Regions from separate parts of the Paenibacillus guangzhouensis genome, predicted to be linked through region 2. Evidence: riboswitches for the same ligand, from Rfam matches in the RefSeq annotation. Region 2 holds a riboswitch; each other region holds the start of a gene.
What was found. Region 2 has a riboswitch for cobalamin ahead of GCU39_RS10645 (S-layer homology domain-containing protein). Riboswitches for the same ligand answer to the same signal wherever they lie in the genome.
Positions count from the first base shown of each region.

Region 1: another riboswitch for cobalamin. It lies ahead of GCU39_RS18820 (ABC transporter substrate-binding protein); the one in region 2 lies ahead of GCU39_RS10645 (S-layer homology domain-containing protein).
Region 3: another riboswitch for cobalamin. It lies ahead of nrdI (class Ib ribonucleoside-diphosphate reductase assembly flavoprotein NrdI); the one in region 2 lies ahead of GCU39_RS10645 (S-layer homology domain-containing protein).

Region 1 is NZ_CP045293.1:4,179,474-4,186,552, reverse strand. It holds gene GCU39_RS18840 (ABC transporter permease) at 1-1,843, opposite strand, end outside; gene GCU39_RS18835 (ABC transporter ATP-binding protein) at 1,818-2,582, opposite strand; gene GCU39_RS18830 (sensor histidine kinase) at 2,594-3,577, opposite strand; gene GCU39_RS18825 (response regulator transcription factor) at 3,607-4,311, opposite strand; cobalamin riboswitch at 4,483-4,683, shown strand; gene GCU39_RS18820 (ABC transporter substrate-binding protein) at 4,847-5,851, shown strand; gene GCU39_RS18815 (FecCD family ABC transporter permease) at 5,851-6,897, shown strand; gene GCU39_RS18810 (ABC transporter ATP-binding protein) at 6,894-7,079, shown strand, end outside.
Region 2 is NZ_CP045293.1:2,402,425-2,409,503, forward strand. It holds gene GCU39_RS10645 (S-layer homology domain-containing protein) at 1-2,609, opposite strand, end outside; cobalamin riboswitch at 2,779-2,975, opposite strand; gene metE (5-methyltetrahydropteroyltriglutamate--homocysteine S-methyltransferase) at 3,083-5,365, opposite strand; gene GCU39_RS10655 (DinB family protein) at 5,862-6,323, opposite strand; gene GCU39_RS10660 (response regulator) at 6,471-7,079, opposite strand, start outside.
Region 3 is NZ_CP045293.1:6,179,955-6,187,033, forward strand. It holds gene GCU39_RS27795 (GH39 family glycosyl hydrolase) at 1-298, shown strand, start outside; gene GCU39_RS27800 (glycoside-pentoside-hexuronide (GPH):cation symporter) at 534-1,892, shown strand; cobalamin riboswitch at 2,141-2,350, shown strand; gene nrdI (class Ib ribonucleoside-diphosphate reductase assembly flavoprotein NrdI) at 2,477-2,836, shown strand; gene nrdE (class 1b ribonucleoside-diphosphate reductase subunit alpha) at 2,823-4,907, shown strand; gene nrdF (class 1b ribonucleoside-diphosphate reductase subunit beta) at 4,947-5,903, shown strand; gene GCU39_RS27820 (DUF817 domain-containing protein) at 6,293-7,066, opposite strand.

The DNA.
Region 1 (7,079 bases), 1.8 Mb from region 2:
AGCTGAAGCAGGCCTGAATTAACGCGAAGAGCACGAAGGAGACGACGAACGGAAACCATTTGAACAAGGTGTCATCCTGCTGCTTGATGAAAATCAATAATCCTGCGCTATTCAATATCGCGAACAAGCTCGGCAGCCCCATCATGAGGACAACGCGGGTTTTGACGATCTGATAAAGCTCCGGAATGCTAACTCCGATGTTGTAGAGCGCCCGGAATTGAATGAGATCTTTGTTCAAGTCGGAATAGATTTTGAAATAGACGAAGCTGGCCCCCGCGGTGAAGAACACCGCCGTAATGAATAGCCCGATAAAGATGACGATATACGGCATCTGCTGGAAGAGATACTCATAATAAGCCGCCAAGGAGAACACGTATTCATCATGCACGCCGGTTGCCCCGAGTTCTTTTTCGACGACGGCGAACAAAGTTAACGCATTTTTGCTGTTGGCGAATTGATACCCGAAGAATGTCATCCGTTCGCCTGCCTTGTTGGCGGCGAGTGTCTCGTATACGGCATCGGTAATCACGAGCACGCTGCCGTTCTTCCCTTGCAGCTCAGGCATCCAGTTCTTCTTGATCTCGGGCTGCTTGATGAGCTCCAGCGAGCTTGCTACCCCTGGAACCTGAATGATGGTGCGGTTTTTCGATGCACTCTCTTTTCCTCTGGACAGTCGAATCGCTTCATGATCCTGTAGCGGGACTACCTTAGCATGATAATGTTCGGCGAGGCGAACATATTCCTGGTAGCGCATGAAATAATCGACGTAAGCGTCGGGCGCTGTCGTAATTCGCAGCAAGGGAGTGCGTATTTTATCAAATGTGATGCCCATTTCATGCAGGTTCTGATCGATATACTGGATGTGCTTCTCCTGATTCGCATTATTCATATAAGAGACATAGTACAGCTGGTATGGCTCTTGATACGGCGAGACGACCATCAGGAATCGGATCGACACGAGGACGACGACACATAGGCAAGTAATGGACCATAAAATGGTGAGCAAGTAGAACATCAGCCCGTTCTCGCGAATGCGGAGCTCCGTCTCCGATAATTTGAGCAGGTTCGTCTTGCTCCAATATAACGGACGGATCTTCTTCATCCACCGCATCACGATCGGAAGGACATGTCTGAACAAGCCATACAAGCCGAGATGAATAATCATAAACGCGATGAAAAACGCCCCTACATCTTTTCGAAAAACCTGCGCGTAACTCCAGATCAAGCAGCATAACGCAACGATCGCGAAGAAATAGGAGGATCTGCGAAATCGCATCTTTTTACGACGAACCGTTAACAGCTCCATCAGCGGTTGTCGACCGATGAACAGATAGGACAACGGCGATATGAAGATGAAGAGAATACCGTACGTAATCACCGTCGTTTCGAGCGCGGCGATTGGAAAATAGAACGTCATCGAGCTGCCACCAACGGCAAGCGATGCGATGATCAGGAATAATTTCAGGAAGACAAGTCCTGTGACAATCCCCGTAATAATCGAACCGATGCCAATGATGGAGAATTCCAAGAACAACATGAATCGCAGCTGCCTTTTCGTCATTCCGAGGACGGTCAGAATGCCGAATTGCTGGCTTCGCGCTTGAACGAAGACGGCCGTGGAGTAGAGAATGAAGATGAACGAGAAAAATACGATCGAGCTTGCCCCGAGTGTCATGCCACCGAATACGAGATCATTAACCGTGCTCGATTGAATTTTGGGATGTAGGCTAAATGCAACGTATAGGAAGAAGATCATCACGGCGAAGGCGCTGCTGAAGAAATAAGCTGCATATTTCCTCGCCTGCCGCTTGACGTTATTAAACGCGAATTGTAGAAAATTCATTCGCGTCCCCTCCTAGAAGCGCGATCGCATTGATGATCTTCTGATAGAAGGCCGAACGATTCTGCCCCTGAACAATCTCATTATAGAGCCTTCCGTCTTTAATAAAGATGACCCGGTGGCAATAGCTTGCCGCGATCGGATCATGGGTTACCATCATCATTGTGGTGCGGTCGGTCTCATTAATATGCTGCAGCGTCTCCATCACACGTCTGGAGGCTTTGGAATCCAGGTTCCCGGTCGGTTCATCAGCGAGCAGGAGGGATGGGCGGTGAATAATCGCGCGTGCGATCGCGGCACGCTGCTGCTGCCCCCGCGATACTTCAAAAATGCTGTTATCTCGAATATCTTTGATCCCAAGCTTCTGAATAATGCTGCTTAGCCGCTCTTCCATTTCAGAGACGCGCACGCCATCAAGCGTTAGCGGGAGAATGATGTTCTCTCCGATGGTTAACGTATCGATGAGATGGAATTCTTGAAAGACGAACCCGAGCTGCTGTCTTCGAAAAGCGGCAAGCTTGTTCTTGCGCAGCTTATACGGATTGCTGCCGTTAATGAGAATTTGGCCAGATGACGGCATATCAATCGTCGAGATGACATTCAGGAGGGTGGTCTTCCCGCTGCCGGATGGTCCCATAATGCCGACGAATTCACCTTCGCGGATCGTTAAGCTGAGGTCGGTCAATGCCCGGAACGCCTTGCGTCCGCTGTACACTTTGTTGATATTACGAACTTGAAGCATGTCCACGTGCCTCACTCCTTTCGCCGGAAATCATGGTCTTCGGTTGTATTGGTGAAATAAATCCGTACGCTCGTGCCTACGCCTTGCTCGGATGAGATGGTAATTCGATGGCCGAGACGGCTGCAGATTTCATGGACGAGATATAAGCCCATGCCGGTGGAAGCGGCATATTGTCGCCCGTTTTCCCCGGTAAAATACGGCTCGAATACGCGATCCACATCATGTGCGGGAATGCCGATGCCGAAATCGCGCACCTCGACGACCGTCTCCTCCTCTTCCATGTACGTGCTGATCTCAATGGAGCGGCTCTTGCCTGCGGAATATTTGACGGCATTATTCAAAATTTGGCTGAAGACAAAGCCAAGCCACTTCTCATCGGAGAGCACCACTTGATGCGCTTCGATCTCGATTTTCGGGAAAACTTGGCTGCGAATGAACAATCGTTTATTTTGCTTCACGAATTGCCCGAATAGCTGAGCGAGATCGACCTCTTCAATATAGAAATCATGTTCGAAGCTATCCAGCCTCGCCATATACAATACGGTCTCCAACCCTTTAGCCAGCCGGTCCGTCTCTTCCCGTATGCTGTCAAAAATCGGCTCATCTTCATCTTGAATCGTCATATGGATGACTGAGAGCGGCGTCTTCATATCATGCACCCATTGATTCATAAACGTGACATGGCGATTCATCCGATTCTCTGCGTGATGCAGCTCTTGCTGCGTCAGACGGAACTGGTCTACGAGCAGGTCCTGCAGGGCCTGTTCAATCGGTGTGAATCTTCTGCTCTTCGAGGTAAAGATCGGCTCCATCGACGCTTCCGGATTTGATAATCTGGCATAGAATCCCCGCTTGGTCACATATTGATAGACGAGGAAGACCAGCAAGAGAAAAAGGCTGATGATGAAGACATAACTAATGGTTGATAATGCCGAGCCGTCATTAAAAGCATAGACGATAGAAGTCATGACGATTTGAATTCCGAGTACAATCATTAGTGGGATATGATCACGAAGGAACAGCCTCATGAGGAGACATCCGCCCAGGTTACTTTCAGGCGATAGCCCGCCCCCCGAACTGTCTCAATTGCATCTTCGATGCCCAGATCCTTCAGCTTCTTGCGAAGGCGCGTGACATATACATTGAGCGTATTTTCGTCGACGAAGTGGTTCTCGTCCCATAGCTTCTCCAGAATTCGATCGCGGCTTACGACGCGCGGATAGCGTTCAACGAGGATTTCCAGCAATAGCGATTCTTTGCGCAGCAGCTCCATACTCTGATCCGCTAAGGAGACTTCAAGCCGTTCAGGCAGCAGGGTAAGGCCGTGGAGACTCAAGGAACGTTCCGAAGCCTTTGGCGCGTAACTTCCATAGGCACGGCGCAGGTGGCTGGCGATTTTGGCCATGACAATCTCATAATCGAACGGCTTCGTAATATAGTCATCGGCACCATGCTCCAGCGCCATGACTTGTTCCATTTTCCCTTCTCTAGCTGAGATGAAGAGGATCGGGCAGGTCGAGATTTGACGGATTTGGCGGCACCAGTAGAATCCATCGAATTTCGGCAAATTAACATCGAGCAGGACGAGATTGGGTTCAATTTGGGTGAATTGATCTGCGATACGGTCGAAATCATCCGCGACGACAGCTTCATAGCCGTACTTTTCTAGCTGCTCCTTGAGCAAGGTGTGTATTTTGGGATCGTCTTCTACAATCATGATTCTATCCATGAGAGCATTCCTCTCTTTCTATAACAGGTTCGATATTCATTAGTTATGATGATAAAGATTTCCTCTTCGAAATTCAAATCGCGACCCCACAAAAACGCGACTTATTTAGTTGTAAGGTGGGGGCTTTTCCCCTATAATAACTAGGTGGAAGGCTGAAAGGCATAGCCTGAATTGAATAGGAAATTTATAGGTCCTGATCGGTGCGAGAAGCGTATCGATTGGGTTAAAAGGGAATCCGGTGCAAATCCGGGACGGTCCCGCCACTGTAATCTGGGGATGACCTCAATGGCCACTGTTCTATCAAAAGGAATGGGAAGGCGAGGGCATGAAAGACCCATAAGTCAGGAGACCTGCCTATGGATACGAATGACAAACCTTCGAGGAAAGGGTTGCGCTCAGTTGGAAGAGGTATGGCATACAATCTGCGTACATACCGTTTGTTCCGAAATTGACGTACCCCGGGTCCTTCTAGGATCTGGGGTTTTCTCTGTTCAAGCGTTCAGCATGAATCAAGAAAAAGGGGAGAGAGACAAGGATGAAGATTTGGAAAGGGTTATCAACGTGGGCGCTCATTCTCGCACTCGTAGTTAGTATCGCGGCTTGCGGTTCGAAGGGTACGGAGGATGCAGCGAAGCAAGGAGCTCAGACAGAACACAGCAATCATGAGCAGAAGGACACAGCTGAAACATCAGACCTCAAGACGAAGTATCCGCTGACGATTAAGGATGCGACAGGCGAGGAATTTACATTTGAGAAAGCACCTGAGAAGATCGTATCGGTGTCGCCAGCAGAGACCGAGTCCCTCTTCGCACTTGGATTGGATCAACAAATCGTTGGTGTATCGGACTATGACGATTACCCGGCAGCAGCGAGCTCAAAGCCAAAAATGGGCAGTATTACGCAGCCGAATGAAGAAGCGGTGATTGGTGCCAATGCGGATATCGTCTTCACGGGTATTTCGATGAAAGAAGAATCCGTGAAAAAGCTTCGTGATCTGGGCATTAAAATTTTCAAAGTTGAGCCGAAGACACTTGAAGATATTATGAAAAATATCGAAGTATATGGTCAAATTACCGACCGCCAAGCAGAAGCGAAAAAAGTGATCGATAAAATGAAAGCAGACCGCGATTCGGTTGTTGAAGCCGTGAAGAATGTCGCTGCAGATCAGAAGAAGAAAGTATACATTGAATTCTCCCCAGGCTGGACGGTCGGTAAAGGTGAATTCATGGATGAACTGATCTCCATCGCCAGCGGTGTGAACGTGGCATCCGACGTACAAGGCTGGGTACAGATTAATGAAGAGAATATTATTCATTCGAATCCGAATGTCATTCTATTCGCGAACGATGCCAAAGATTATGAGACGGGCAAACCGATTAAAGATATCATTCTAGGTCGCAGCGGCTGGGATCAAATCGATGCAATTAAGAATAATCAAGTGATTGGCGTGGATGGCAACTTGCTTAGCAGACCGGGCCCGCGTCTAACCGAAGGTTTGATCGCGATGGCGAAGGCGATCTATCCGGATTTGGTGAAATAATGAACCGAACAGGATTGCTGTGGGGAGGGGGAGGAATACTCCTCCTCCTTTTTACGATTTGCGTCTCGGCTACCATTGGCTCAGTGCATATTCCGCTGCAGCAAATTCCAGCCATTCTGCTGCATCAGATCCCATGGTTCCAAGATATGATTCCGAAGACATGGCCCTCTTCCTATGATCAGATCTTATTGAAGGTGAGGATTCCTCGCATCGCGATTGGCGTATTGGTAGGGGCTTGTCTGTCCCTATCCGGTGCGGCATTTCAGGGTGTTCTCCGTAATCCGCTTGCGGATCCTTACACGCTTGGCGTATCTTCCGGCGCTTCCGTTGGCGCGGCGTTTATGATCTATTTTGGCATCCAATACTCGCTTGTTGGCCAGTGGTCGGTCCCGATCGTCGCTTTCACGACAGGTGTTCTAACGTTATGGGTTGTCATGCGGCTTGCGCAGGATGAAGGCAAAATTCCAACGGAACGGCTTATCCTCGCTGGTGTCGTCATGCAGGCGTTTCTGGGGGCGTTCGTGTCCTTGCTTGTCGCATTATCGGATAAGACGATTAATGAGATTATGTTCTGGCTCATGGGCAGCCTATCCCTGCGCGGATGGGCATATACTGCAGTGCTCGGACCTTATTTGGCGATTGGCTTTATCATTGTAATGAGTTACGCAAGGACGATGAACATTCTCGCACTCGGAGAACGCGAGGCAGCGCATTTGGGAATTCGCGTGGATCGTACGAAAATGATCATCTTATTAACTGCGACCTTCATGACCGCTGCAGCCGTATCCGTATCGGGGGTGATCGGCTTCGTGGGCTTGATCGTTCCGCATATGATTCGATTGCTGGTCGGTTCGAACTATCGACTGATCGTTCCTCTATCCGCGATCGGCGGAGGAATCTATATGGTCATTGCAGATACCCTGGCCCGGTCCGTCCTAGCACCGACGGAAATTCCGCTCGGTGTGGTTACCGCATTTATCGGCGCGCCGTTCTTCGCCTATCTGCTGCACCGTAACAAAAAAACGCGAAGGGGTCGATTCTCATGATCCGAGTCGAACATGTAGATAAGCATTATGGGGCTGCGAAGGTGCTGCAGGATATTCATTTTGAAGTTGAGCCTGGAACCTGCCTTGGCATTATCGGTCCGAATGGAAGCGGGAAATCAACGCTGCTGCAGTGTATATCCGGGGTAGAGCCGACATCAGCGGGTGAGATTGTTATCCGCAAC
Region 2 (7,079 bases):
GTCGTGCCTCCATCGCCTGGGTTTGTTACTGTACTTGTCGCGTAGACAACGAAATCAGTAAAATGCTTCGTCTTCACGATAAGATCGTTCCCACGATCATAAGCGAAGACATCTTTGCCACTCTTCTTACCTTCAGATTCACTGCTGTACTTGTCGATAGCGTTAGGTACGCCGTTCTGAATGAACGATGCATCCTTACCTTTCATACCGGCAAACGTCAATGTGACGTGCTGATCGAATGCGACCTGTGCAGCTCCACCGATCGTCACCGCTTGGTTGATTTGCTCCAACTTCTTCTCTTTTGGAACGAGCGAAGTGATCTTATTCTTCAAATCTGTATTGGCTGCATCCAACGCTGTCATCAATTCGATGGCCGATGCATCGCCGTCTGTTACCTTCGTTCCCTTCGGAATCGTTAACGATACATTACCTTTCACGGCTTGAATGCCTGGCAGATTGCCGTCAGAGGAAAGGTTCAATTGCGTTTTGGACGGCGTATTGCTTGGGATCTCAATGCTGATATCCTTCGCTGCATCTTCTTTCGAAATGTTGACGATGTAATTGTTGTACCCCGTCGGAATAACAACTTTAGGTTGATCCCCGCCTGGAATCAGTACTTCAATATCGTCCGGTGCATCCGGAGTTTCTTTGGTCACATCAGTCATGTCATATAAGCGATTTTGGCCTTTCATGAATCGATCATAAGCCGCGAGGGCGTATGAACCTTGATCAGTTGCCATGCCATCGGCTTTCGGAGGGTTGCCTGATACCGGTTTGGTATGCATAAACCCTCCGTCAGGTAGAGCAAATGATAATAAAGCTTCCATTGCCGAGTGACCGTTCTTGATGAATCTTCGGTCAGTACTTGCATCTATGCCAATGGATGATAAAGCAGTAACCACTTGAGACAGGCTTTCACTGCTAGTGCTACCCCAAGCTGTATAACTGCCTTCATTATTTTGCTGTATCGATAACCAGTTGACTGCTCGATCTACAGCTGATTTAACTTTTTCTTGCGTAACATAGTATGGTGCAAGGGCTTGAATCGTCATGCTTGTAATGTCTACATCTGGCTTTGAACCTAATCCCCATCCGCCTGCATTACTTGTGTTCACATTCGCTTCTTTACTCAAAATATTTCCGATGAGATTATTTCTTGTAGTCTGTATTTTACCTGCCTTCGCGGTTGGTATGGCATAATTTCTAGTGTCTAAGGCGATCAGTGCAAACACTGGTCCATTGATGCCTTGTTTATTCACGACATAGTCGTAATCAGACAATCCTTGTGTTAGATCAATGCCGCCGACATTCTTAGGATTTTTGCCAATCGAAGCAAGAGCTATTATTACTCTTGAGTTTTCCGTGCTTTTTGAAGGATCCAATATACCGTTATTTGCTGCGGCTAGTTGTTTGACCTTTTCTACCACATTATTGTAGTAATATGCATAATAACCATCCGGTACAGGATAATTCCCTCGTGCCAGTGAAAGGACTGACCATTCCCCATTCAGCGTCCCAAATTGAGGTTTTGATACTTTGTTAAGAATATAATTAAGATTTTTATCCAGTTGTTCTTTAGGCGTATTCGTATTAACAGGTGCTGGCTTATATGTAATCTTAAAAGTTTTTTCACTCGAATTTGATTTGTCGTCTGTTGCCTTGATCGAAACGGTATTCTCTCCTAATTGCAGCGAAAGATTATATTTGCCATTCTCGACCGAGACAAGTTTCCCATTAAACGTAACCACTGGTGTAATCGCATTGGCTTTGTAATCGGTAGCAATCACGTTAAAGCTTAGTTCAGGTTGGTTTACTTCCTGTTTATCTTGCAATCCGTTAACGGTGATGCGAGGATTCATGGACTTCGTCAACTCAGTGAGCGTACTATCGACGCTAAATTGCGGACTCTCCATGGTGCGAAGCACGGTATAAGCTTGATCATATGCGGATCTTACCGCAGGGTTTGAGAGAATTGAACCCTTTTGCGGGTCACTGTTAATGTCCCCGATAGCCGCAGTTAAAGCGTCTTTGTTCGCCGGTTGAATGTAGGCCGGATTCGAATCGCTTCGTCGCCCAAGATCTGCCCCACTTCCGTATAACGTGAATTGCGTACGTATAACATCTCCATCATGTGGCTCATATTGTGAAAATCCAACATTCAGGAATTGGTTGTTTACTTGATACATCCAGCCTGACATAGGAGTATAATCTTTCTCTCCCAGCCAGTCACTGTCCATCTTCGTTCCGATATTTAAACCATTTAAATGAATTTGATCTAAAATATACTGCGGAACATCTATACCATAGGTAGAATCTTGAACACTGGATAGATAGAAACTGTCTTTAATTCTACCTTGATAATCAATATTATCTTCCCCCAGCACGCGCGTGAGCACCGTGGCTCCATTCTCGCCCGCATAGAAAGGCACTTTGACCGGCTCACGGTAGTACCCTTGCCCAAGGGTGAACTTCTCCACCGACACCGTGACATAGCCATTCGGCGATACATCAGTCCCCGCCGCGAATACGTTGATTCCATTTGTAAAGAATACCGTAAATAACATGCTGAACAAGAGCAGCCATGTCATCCACTTATTATTTTGTCGCATTGTCTTGCTTCCCTTCCTTCAACAGAAATCTAATCATGCTTACGATTGCTAGAGAGGCATTTGCCCCTATACAGCAACAAAACCTCTTAACGGGTAGCGTTAAGAGGTTTACTCAAATAAACAGCTTGAATAAGCGTTCAAGAAACACCCCCTATCGCTCGTAGAGTTCATGGTGTATCAAGACAGGCAGGTCTTCTGACTCGAGTATCATTGCCCTTGCTTCCTTCCCGGTTAACCCAGTGGATTCTAGCAAGAACTCCTCTCTTACAGCGGCGGGACCGTGTGGGATTTGCACCCAACTTCCCTTTTAAGCAATGCATGGTTACAGATCTCTACCAACATTGCACCTGAATTTGATATTCGATTATATGATGATTATGATAGCTAATTATTTCATATTTGTCATTGCAAAATTTTATACCCGTACGTCAAAAAAAAGACAGGCCGCGAGCGGCCTGTCTCCTCATCCGATCCTATGCGGAATATTTCTCTCTAGCGATTTGCGTAGCTTCGACCATGTTGCGAAGTGATGCAACCGTCTCTTCGAGCCCGCGTGTCTTCAAACCGCAGTCCGGGTTGATCCAGAACAGTTGCGGATTCAAAACGCGGAGCGCACGATCGATCATGCCTGTCATTTCTTCCACTTCCGGTACCCGAGGGCTATGGATGTCATATACGCCGAGACCGATACCAAGCTCATACGTGTTCTCTTCGAAGCTATGAATCAGCTCGCCATGGCTGCGCGAAGTCTCAATCGAGATGACGTCCGCATCCATCGCTTCAATCGAATCGATCATGTCATGGAATTCACAGTAGCACATATGCGTGTGGATTTGCGTCGTCTCTTGCACCGTGCATGTGGTCATGCGGAATGCTTTGACAGCCCAGTCGAGGTATGTCGCTTGATCTTGTTCCTTGAGCGGTAAGCCTTCACGAACGGCTGGTTCATCCACCTGAATCATGCCGATGCCTGCTTGTTCCAGTGATTCTACTTCTTGTCTTAAAGCATACGCCAGCTGATATGCGATCTGCTCGCGGGTAATATCTTCACGAACGAATGACCAGTTCATGATCGTAATCGGACCGGTAAGCATCCCTTTGACCGGACGCGTGGTCTTCGATTGTGCATATTTTGTCTCTTCGACCGTCATCGGCTCGACAAAAGCCACATCCCCGAAAATAACCGGCGGCTTCACGCAGCGTGATCCATACGACTGCACCCATCCATATTGCGTGAAGGCAAACCCGGCCAGCTTCTCCCCGAAGAACTCCACCATATCCGTACGCTCGAATTCCCCATGTACAAGAACGTCCAATCCAATCTCTTCCTGCAACTTGACCCAGATATCGATTTGATCCCGAATGAAGCTTTCGTATTGCTCAGGCGACCATTCTCCTTTACGCCAGAGCTGACGCGCCTTGCGGACTTCAGCCGATTGCGGGAAGCTCCCGATCGTCGTCGTTGGCAGAATCGGCAATTGCCACTTGTCCTGCTGCGCGATATGGCGTTCCGCGAATGGGCGGCTGCGCTGCGGCTGCTGTGCGCTGATCGCAGCAACGGTCTGCTGCACGTCTTTACGATTCCGTTCATTCGATTGTTTCAGACCGAGCAGCGCCGCATCACATTGAGCAAGCGCATCTTCAATGCTCGTACCACCGGACACAATTCCTTTCGTGAGTAGAACAATCTCGTCCAGCTTCTCATCGGCAAAGGCAAGGGCTTCCTTCAGTTCAGGCAAGAGTTTCGCTTCATTCGCTACGGTCACTGGAACATGCAGCAGACTGCAGGAGGACTGCACGAGGATACGATCTTCCGAGACGATCTTCGACAACACTTCGAGTAGACCCAGCTTCTCACGCAAATCTGCTCTCCAGATACCGCGGCCGTCAATAACCCCTGCACCCAGGAATTTGTCCGCCGGGAATCCGATGTCCTGGATCGCTTTCAAGTTGCCTGTTAGTCCGTGTACGAAATCAAGTCCGATCCCTTGCACTGGCAGTTGAATGATCTCGCTATAGTGCTCGACAGATTCAAAATAAGTCTGCAATAACACATTCAGCCCTGGAACCGCCGTAGCGAATGTCTCATAAATCGTCTTCAGTCTCGCGATATCATCGCCGCCTATTTTCGTAACAAGAATCGGTTCATCGATCTGTACCCACTGTACACCCGCTTCCGCAAGTTCTTTAAGGACTTGCACATAGAGAGGGACAAGGCGATCCAGCCACGCATCTGTCTCTTCAACCTTATACCCTTTGGATAATTTCAAGAAAGTCAGCGGCCCGAGAATGACGGGTTTGCCTTCAATGCCAAGTTTCTCTTTCGCCTCTCGGTATGCATTAAGCGGTTTATTCTCTGTCAACGTCGGTGTCGCACCATTCAACTCCGGCACAATATAGTGATAGTTCGTATTGAACCATTTCGTCATTTCGCTTGCCGTCGCATCTTTTGTACCGCGAGCAATGCCATAATAGAGTGACAACGGCACCGCACCGCCCTCATATTCAAACCGACTTGGGACAATCCCGAACATCGTCGCGGTATCCAATACATGATCATAATAGCTAAAATCATTAACCGCGATGAGGTCGATCCCCTTCTCCTGCTGCTTGCGCAAATGATTCAATCGAAGCTCTTGCAGTCGACTCTGAAATGCGGATTCATCCAGCTTCCCTGCCCAGAATGCTTCAAGCGCCTTCTTCCATTCCCGATCTGCACCTATCCGTGGATATCCCAATACACTACTCTTTGCCATCTCGTAACACTCCTTGCCAAATGTTGTTACAAGAAAGATACCATGTTTACTCGGATATAGTGTAACTGGATAATACTATATCCAGTTATAGCCAACAGCTATACCAAACAGCAGAATTGGCAGACTCCAAATTACTTCATGCATGTTCCTTAGAGTATGGTCCGCCGAATTATTGACGCGAATATAACGACAAGAAAATATACTCATTAGCGACATGAATATCCCGACAATAGAAAAAAGCATGTATGTATAGTGTTCTATACTGGTAATTAACGTAAGCTCTCTGACGAAAAATAACTGGTTATCTTGATATAAATGAATTATTACCTAAGCATTTGAACACATGCACTGCGTCAATAATTGAATCTGGCCTTATAGAAAGTACAGCACCATATTTCTTTATTGTGTAGATTCGACCTCATTTGCAAACAACCATAAATTCATAGCAGCCATCGGCAGCATCGATACGATCAGAATAGCTTCACGGGATTGCCTTCTACTTCAATGCTTTCAACATAGCGGAGACATTGCCCACATGATTTGACGCATGCAGAGCTGTGGAAACGACCAGCCCCCCGAACGTTTCGGCGCTGAAGAAATTATCTTTCACGGGCTGCATCAGCCTATCCTTCAGCCATTCCCGCAGTTGGTCGGGCTGCACCTTCAGTTGCTCGATCAGCGTTTCCCAGGTTGGAGGTTCGTTAAGCCAATCCGAAGGCTTCGTGCCGTAACCGAAATAAGCCATATACTCGGGCGGAAGCGTCATCGCTTGCATATTGCCAGATAAATAGAAAATATGAAATTCTGTGGAGACGAGCACGTGGCCTATATGCCAGTGAATCGAATTGTTGAAGCCGTCCGGCACCTTATTACGCCCGTCCGCTGGGCATCTCTCTGCAAGCTCCAGAAGCTTGGCGTATTGATCGTTTAGAATATGGAATACAAAGTCCTCTCTCATCGTGGTTGTTCCTCCCCTTGTCCATCATCCGTCGGTTTTGCTCCGACTTCCTATGGAATGATTGTAGCAAGGACGGCACCCGAGCAAACGTGCGAAAAGTAATGAATAATCAAGGGGAATCTCTATACCAAAAGTAATGTCATTTCCTTATAAGAGACGGCGAACCGCAAAAATAGCCGCCTGCGTTCGATCACGCAGTCCCAGCTTCGCCATCACGCTGGACAGGTGGTTTTTGGCGGTGCCTTCCGTAATATGCAGGGCATCCGCGATCTCTTTATTGTTTAAGCCTTCGGCAAGGAAGGTCAACACATTCTTCTCACGTTCAGTCAAGCTGGCAAGCCCTTCCTCCTCATCCTTCAAGAAAGCAGGAATCGGCATGGAGCTCCCAGCAATCCCCTTGTTCAGCCCCTTCAGCAGCATTGACGTAATCTCGGGCTGAAGAACTGTTCCTCCGTTGCAGACGGTGTGAATCGCGCTGACGATCGCCTCGGACGGCATATCCTTCAGGAGATATCCGTGCACACCTTGCTCCAAAGCTCTCAGAATCAGCTCCTCGTCGTCAAACGTGGTCAGGATCAGGATTTTGGTCTCGGGAAAATGCTTGAGGATGAGCGCGGAAGCCTCTACACCATCCATTACCTGCATTCGGATATCCATCAACACAACGTCGGGACGCCACTCCATCACTTTGGCATAGGCGTCTCTCCCGTCCACCGCCGTGTCTACCACCTCCATGTCCGGTTCCAATTCCAGAAT
Region 3 (7,079 bases), 3.1 Mb from region 2:
CTTCCAAGATATGAATGATCTAGAGATGAGCTTCACCTGCGAGGACATCCCGCCGGGGACCTATGAGCTTCACAGCATGCATATCAATCGGGAGCATGGAAGCGCCTACGACACGTGGCTGGCGATGGGAGCACCGGCCGAATTGACGCCCGGGATGGTCGACTATTTGAACCAAAAGGCTGCGCCTTGGCAAGAATATAAGACAATTGAGATTCATGAGTCAGCGGCGCGATTTAAATATACGTTAAGTCCGCATGAGGTTCGGTTCTATGAGCTGCGGCCGCTGCGACATTTTTGATGGAGAAGAAAAGACATTTTCGATGCGTTTCGAAGGTGTCTTTTTTTGTGATTCGATGTAAGCGGTTCCTAGCGGTCTTGGATAAGCAGAAAAATTGACATGGTTTAGATTAAGAATCGGAAAGTTGCCCCCGTTAAAATTTAATATAATTCAAAATGTAAGGGCTTACATGGTGGGGGGCCAACCATACAGCACGAGCGGATAGCTACACAAATTGATCGTTGGAGGGATCTTCATGAAGCCAGAAGTTTCATGGAAAGAGCGTATTAGTTATGGATTAGGCGATACAGGATCAAATTTGATATTTCAAATGATCACGCTATATCTCATGTTTTTCTACACGGATGTCTATGGATTAAATGTCGCTGCGGTCGGAACGTTGTTCCTGGTTGCACGGGTGATCGATGCTTTTGACAGTCCGATTATCGGGGTGCTGATCGACCGTACGAATACAAAATGGGGTAAATCGAGACCCTACTTCTTATGGCTCGCCATCCCATTTGCAGTCGTCGCGGTGTTAACGTTCATGACACCGGATTTCAGCGATTCGGGAAAACTAATCTATGCATACGTGACGTATATTGCATTGGGTATTCTGTATGCCGCAATTAACTTGCCGCTGACGTCCCTTTTGCCAAGTTTGACGAGCAACTCTCAAGAGCGTACTGTCGTCAATTCCGTTCGGATGATCTTCGGGCAAATCGGTGGATTAATTGTTAGTATCGGTGCGCTGCCGCTCGTTGCGGCCTTTGGTGGGGGCAACCAGCAGAGAGGCTTCATGCTGACGATGATCCTCTTCGCATCGCTTGCGGTCGTCATGTTCTTCATTACGTTCGCTAATACACGTGAACGCGTGCAGACGGCGAATGGCAATCAGGCCGTGCCGTTTAAGGAAGGAATCAAGGCGATTAAAGGCAATACGCCATGGTGGCTGCTGCTTGTGATTAACGTATTTTTGTGGCTAGCCATGACAGGAAAAGGTCAGTCCGCCATTTATTTCTTCAAATATAACTTCGCTCGCGAGGATCTGATCCCATTAGTTAATGGACTTAATATTATGCTGCTGGTCGGGATTGCCGTTGCACCTGTGCTAACGAAGCGCCTTGGAAAGACGAAGACTGCTGTACTAGGATTTATCATTGGGGCAGTGGGACAGCTTATCGCGTTTATCGCGGCGAGTATGTTCTCTATTCCGTTAATTGTTGCAGCCATTGTCATTGGGAATATTGGATTGGGATTTGCGGCTGGTATTCTATTTGCGATGCTCGCAGATACCGTTGATTACGGCGAATGGAAATCCGGCATACGTGCGCAAGGTCTATTAACCGCAGCAAGTGCATTCGGCGTGAAGTTCGGGATGGGGATCGGCGGTGCGCTTGCCGCGTGGATTCTAAATATTGGGCACTATGTGCCGAATCAAGAGCAATCCAGCTCGGCGCTTGCATCCATTCAATTCAACTTCGTCTGGCTGCCGCTGATCTGCTTCACGATCTCGATCATCCTATTCATGTTCTACAAGATCGATCGCGTGGAGAAGCAGATGATCCGTGATCTGGATCTGAAACGCCAAGGCGGTACGACAATACAGGCTTAATCTCGAACGTGAATCGAGAGCGAGAACCGTTGCCAATTCGGCAGCGGTTTTTGTGTTGTGACGAAATTCGTGCCACTAGATATGGACAAGAAGAAATCTATGAAATCTAAAATAAATTTTAGAAAACAAAATTTTTAATGATATAAAACCCTTATTTTACGCCGATTGTATCCCTTTCCAACCCGAAATATAGGCATGTTATTGTATTGACAAGCACAATATATTGATGTAAATTGATTAAGCACAACTACATATCGTGATGTACAGGTTTTTTGCACCTCTAGTGTTAGAGTGCAAAGATTAATAGGGAAGACCGGTTAAAATCCGGCGCGGTCCCGCCACTGTAATAGAGGAGCGGTTGCTAGAGAGCCACTGATTAGTACAAATCGTACAAATTGGGAAGGCGGCAATCACGATGATTCTTGAGCCAGGAGACCTGCCTGTCATTTGCACATGTCATGCCTACGGAGATAGGAACGTGCTAGCGTCGTCTTAATGAGTGAACCAACCGTTAAGGTGCGTTTGGCTGTTTGCGCCAAATGCGCTTTTTTTTGTGAGTATAAGAGAGAGGACTGAGTTACGAAATGGTCATCGCATATGATTCTAAGACCGGGAATGTAAGAAGATTCGTACATAAATTGAATATGAAAACTGTGGAGATTGACGAGCAGACACAGATGGATGAGCCATTTGTTCTGATTACGTACACGACAGGGTTCGGTCAAATTCCAGAGAAGGTACAATCTTTCTTGCAGAAGAACGGATCGTTAATGAAAGGCGTATCGGCGAGCGGGAACCGTAACTGGGGAACGAGCTTTGCGAAGAGCGCGGATACGATTGCGATGATGTATGATGTACCAGTCATTTCGAAGTTTGAACTATCGGGCACGACAAATGATGTGCAACGTTTTGTAGAAGGAGTGAACAGCATTGCGGCATATTGAGTTAAATAACCAATTGATGCTTCGTGACGCGGACGGATTTTTCCGTTTGGATCGCGACCATGAGGCGGTAACAGCATTTATGGAAGAGGTAGCAAGTAAGAGCTTGCGGTTCGATACGATCCAAGAGCAAGTTAACTATATGATTGAGCACGAATACTACGAGAATGTATATGAGAAATATACGGCTGCCCAGGTCGAGGAAATCTTTGAACTAACAAGAGCTTCAGGATTCGAATTCCAGTCCTATATGGCAGCTTCTAAATTTTATCTGGATTACGCCTTGAAGAGTAATGACCACAAGCAATATCTAGAGCAGTACTCCGATCGCGTATCGATGGTATCTCTTCACTTAGGGGATGGCGATTTCGACAAAGCGAAACGTCTTGCGGTAGCGATGATGGAGCAACGCGTTCAGCCTGCAACACCAACCTTCCTGAACTCCGGTAAGAAACGCCGTGGGGAGATGGTATCGTGCTTCCTGCTTGAGATGGACGATGCGCTTAACTCCATTAACTATGTGCTTGGCACGTGCATGCAGCTATCGAAGATCGGTGGCGGTGTTGCAGTGAACTTATCGAAGCTTCGCGGACGCGGAGAGGCGATTAAAGGCGTAGAAGGCGCGGCAAAAGGAATCATGCCTGTTCTGAAGCTGATGGAGGATGCATTCTCCTATGCGGACCAAATGGGTCAGCGTAAAGGCTCCGGCGCAGGATACTATAATATTTTCGGCTGGGACGTTGTGGAGTTCCTCGACTGTAAGAAGATCAACGCGGATGAGAAATTGCGGATTAAGACACTTTCGATCGGTCTGATCGTACCGGACAAATTCTACCGTTTGGCAGAAGAGAACCAACCATTGCATGTCTTCGCTCCTTATTCGGTCTACAAAGAATACGGCGTACATTTGGATGACATGGATTTGGATCAGATGTATGATGAATTGCTTGCGAACGATAAGGTGAAGAAGAAGGTCATCATGAGCGCACGTGATATGCTCGTGAAGATCGGCATGATCCAGCTCGAGTCCGGATATCCGTACATCATGAATAAGACCAATGCGAATGAAGCTCATGCCCTCAAAGGTATCGGTTCCGTGAAGATGTCGAACCTCTGTACGGAGATCTTCCAGCTGCAAGAGACATCCGAAATCGGCAACTATGGCGAGGGAGATGTGATCCGCCGCGATATTAGCTGTAACTTAGCATCGTTAAATATCGTGAACGTTATGGAACACGGGAAAATCAAAGAATCCGTTCATGAAGGAATTGAAGCATTGACGGCCGTTAGCGACATGACGAGCATTCCGAATGCGCCAGGGGTACGCAAAGCAAACGACGAGATGCACTCGGTGGGTCTCGGCGCGATGAACCTGAACGGTTACCTTGCGAAGAACAAAATTGCGTATGACAGCAATGATGCGAAGGAATTCGCTAGCGCGTTCTTCATGATGATGAACTACTACTCGCTCGAGAAAAGTATGGAAATCGCCCGCGATCGCGGCGAGACGTTCCGTGATTTTGACAAGTCGGAATATGCGAACGGGAATTACTTCACAAGATACGAAGAGACGGATTTCCGTCCATCATCGGAGAAAGTGCTGAAGCTGTTCGCAGGCATGGAGATTCCATCGCCAGAAGATTGGACAGCACTCAAGGCTAAAGTTCAAGCACATGGCTTGTACCATGCATACCGCTTGGCGATTGCGCCAACGCAAAGTATTTCATATATTCAAAATGCAACATCAAGCGTCATGCCGATTGTTGAGCATATCGAGACGCGGACGTACGCGAACTCAACGACTTACTACCCAATGCCGTACTTGGCGAAGGATAACTATTTCTACTATAAATCGGCGTATCAAATGGACCAATTCAAGGTCATCGATTTGATCTCTGAAATTCAGCAGCACGTCGACCAAGGGATTTCAACCGTTCTTCACGTGAACAGCAACGTCACGACCCGTGAGCTGGCAAGATACTATCTCTATGCGGCACGCAAAGGCTTGAAGTCGCTCTATTACACAAGAACGAATCATTTATCCGTAGAAGAATGTATTAGTTGTTCGGTATAATAGAGGTTCATAGGTTCATGAACTAGGGGGAAGAAAGACATGAAAGCAGTCAATTGGAATCGTCCCGATGACGATTTTACAGCAATGTTTTGGAATCAGAATATTATGCAGTTCTGGACGGATGAAGAGATTCCACTCTCCGATGACAAAATGTCATGGGTGGCCTTGAAGCCGGAAGAACGTGATACGTATATGAAGGTACTCGGCGGGCTTACGCTGCTCGATACGATTCAAGGCGGCGTAGGGATGCCGAAAATTCTGGAGCACGTGGACGGATTGCAGCGCAAGGCGGTGCTTGCGTTCATGGGGATGATGGAGCAAATCCATGCGAAGTCCTACAGCAGCATTTTCACGACGCTGGCGAATAGCGAAGAGATCGATCAGTTGTTCAAATGGGTCGAAGATGAGCCGCATTTGCAGAAGAAAGCGAAGCTGATCTCCGGCTACTACACATCGATCGTCACGCCTCGTGATCTGTACATGGCGATGGCCGCTTCTGTATTGCTCGAGAGCTACTTGTTCTATAGCGGATTCTTCTATCCGCTCTACCTTGCTGGTCAAGGTAAAATGACAAGCAGCGGCGAGATCATCGACTTAATCATCCGTGATGAGAGTATTCACGGGGTCTACGTTGGTGTTTTAGCGCAAGAAGTATTTGCGAAGCTAACGGCAGAAGAGCAAGAGGCTTGCACGCGCGATCTGTACGAACTATTAGAGCAGCTGCAAGCGAACGAGGAATCGTATACCGATACGATTTACACAGCGATTGGACTCGCTGCAGATGTGAAATCGTTCGTGCGCTATAATGCGAACAAAGCCCTCATGAACCTCGGTCTTGAGCCGAAGTTCGAAGAGGAAGAAGTGAATCCGATCGTACTGAACGGATTGAGCACAAAGACGAAGCAGCATGACTTCTTCTCGAAGAAGGGGAATGGCTATGTTCGGACGACGAACGTGGAGCCGCTGCGGGACGAGGATTTCGTATTTGAATTTTAATCGAGAGCCATCAGGCGTTGTTCCTGGTGGCTTTTTTTGCGCGCTCGCAGTGGGGGCGCTGCAGCATCCTCAGCCAGTCCGAAGGGATATCACTCTCCAGTCGTCTCTTGTCCGCCCATTCCTTGGATTGGATGAGGTGGATGGAATGGGCTCCCAAATGCCGAACGTAAACTCTTGCGAGAGATATCTCCTCCTCCCTTGATGGGATGCTTCATCGCCAATTGAAGGGGCACAAAAAAGGCCACCAGCAAAGACGTCTGGTGGCTTCGATGTGGGCGGGCATTCCTTGGATTGGATGAGATGGATGGAGTTGGCTCCCAAATGCTGAACGCAAGCTCTTCCGAGAGATATTCCCTTCTCCCTTGATGGGATGCTTCATCGCGTAATTTTTACTCTACCCAGCGTGAAAGCCTGCTTTTGCCCGCTTTCACATGTTTTAACTGCGCCACGATAATGACGCTGATGATGACGAGCAGGAACCACGAGCTGATTTTGCCGAAGCCGACCGGCTGCCATACTTCTTGTTGATCCGGATAGGTCCAAGCGCCCAAAAATGTTGCGATGTTTTCTGCGAGCCATATGAAAAATCCTACGAGCAAGAAGGCAACCGTTAGCGGCATACGGTAAGTCTTTGCGCGAACCGTGAACCAAATCTGGGTTTTCCAAAACACAATCGGTACGAGCGCCATGAGCCACCAGCGAGCATCAGGGATAAAGTGGTGGCTGAAGAAGTTCAAATAGATCGCCGCTCCAAGCGCAGATGCAGGTATCATGCCTGGCCAGCCGGTCATATCCATCTTAAGCTGCCGCCATACTTGGCACATGTAACTCGCCACGCTTGAGTACATAAAACCACTGTACAGCGGGACGCCGAATATCTTGCTATATCCCTGTTCGGGATATGACCATGACCCCATGTGTACTTTATATAGTTCCAGTACCAGTCCAATGATGTGAAACACACAAATAACTTTGATCTCGTCAAGCGTCTCTAATCGGCTGCGGTACATGAAGTACTGCACGGCAATCAGCACCAGCAAAATAAGATCGTATCTGTAGATAAAAGGGACATCAAACCATTTGGTCGCAGCCAGCGTTACGAATATTGCAACGGGAAAAATGCAGCTCATCGCTTGCTCATAACCGAAGTGAAGCCATTGCATTGTGGCTTGAGCA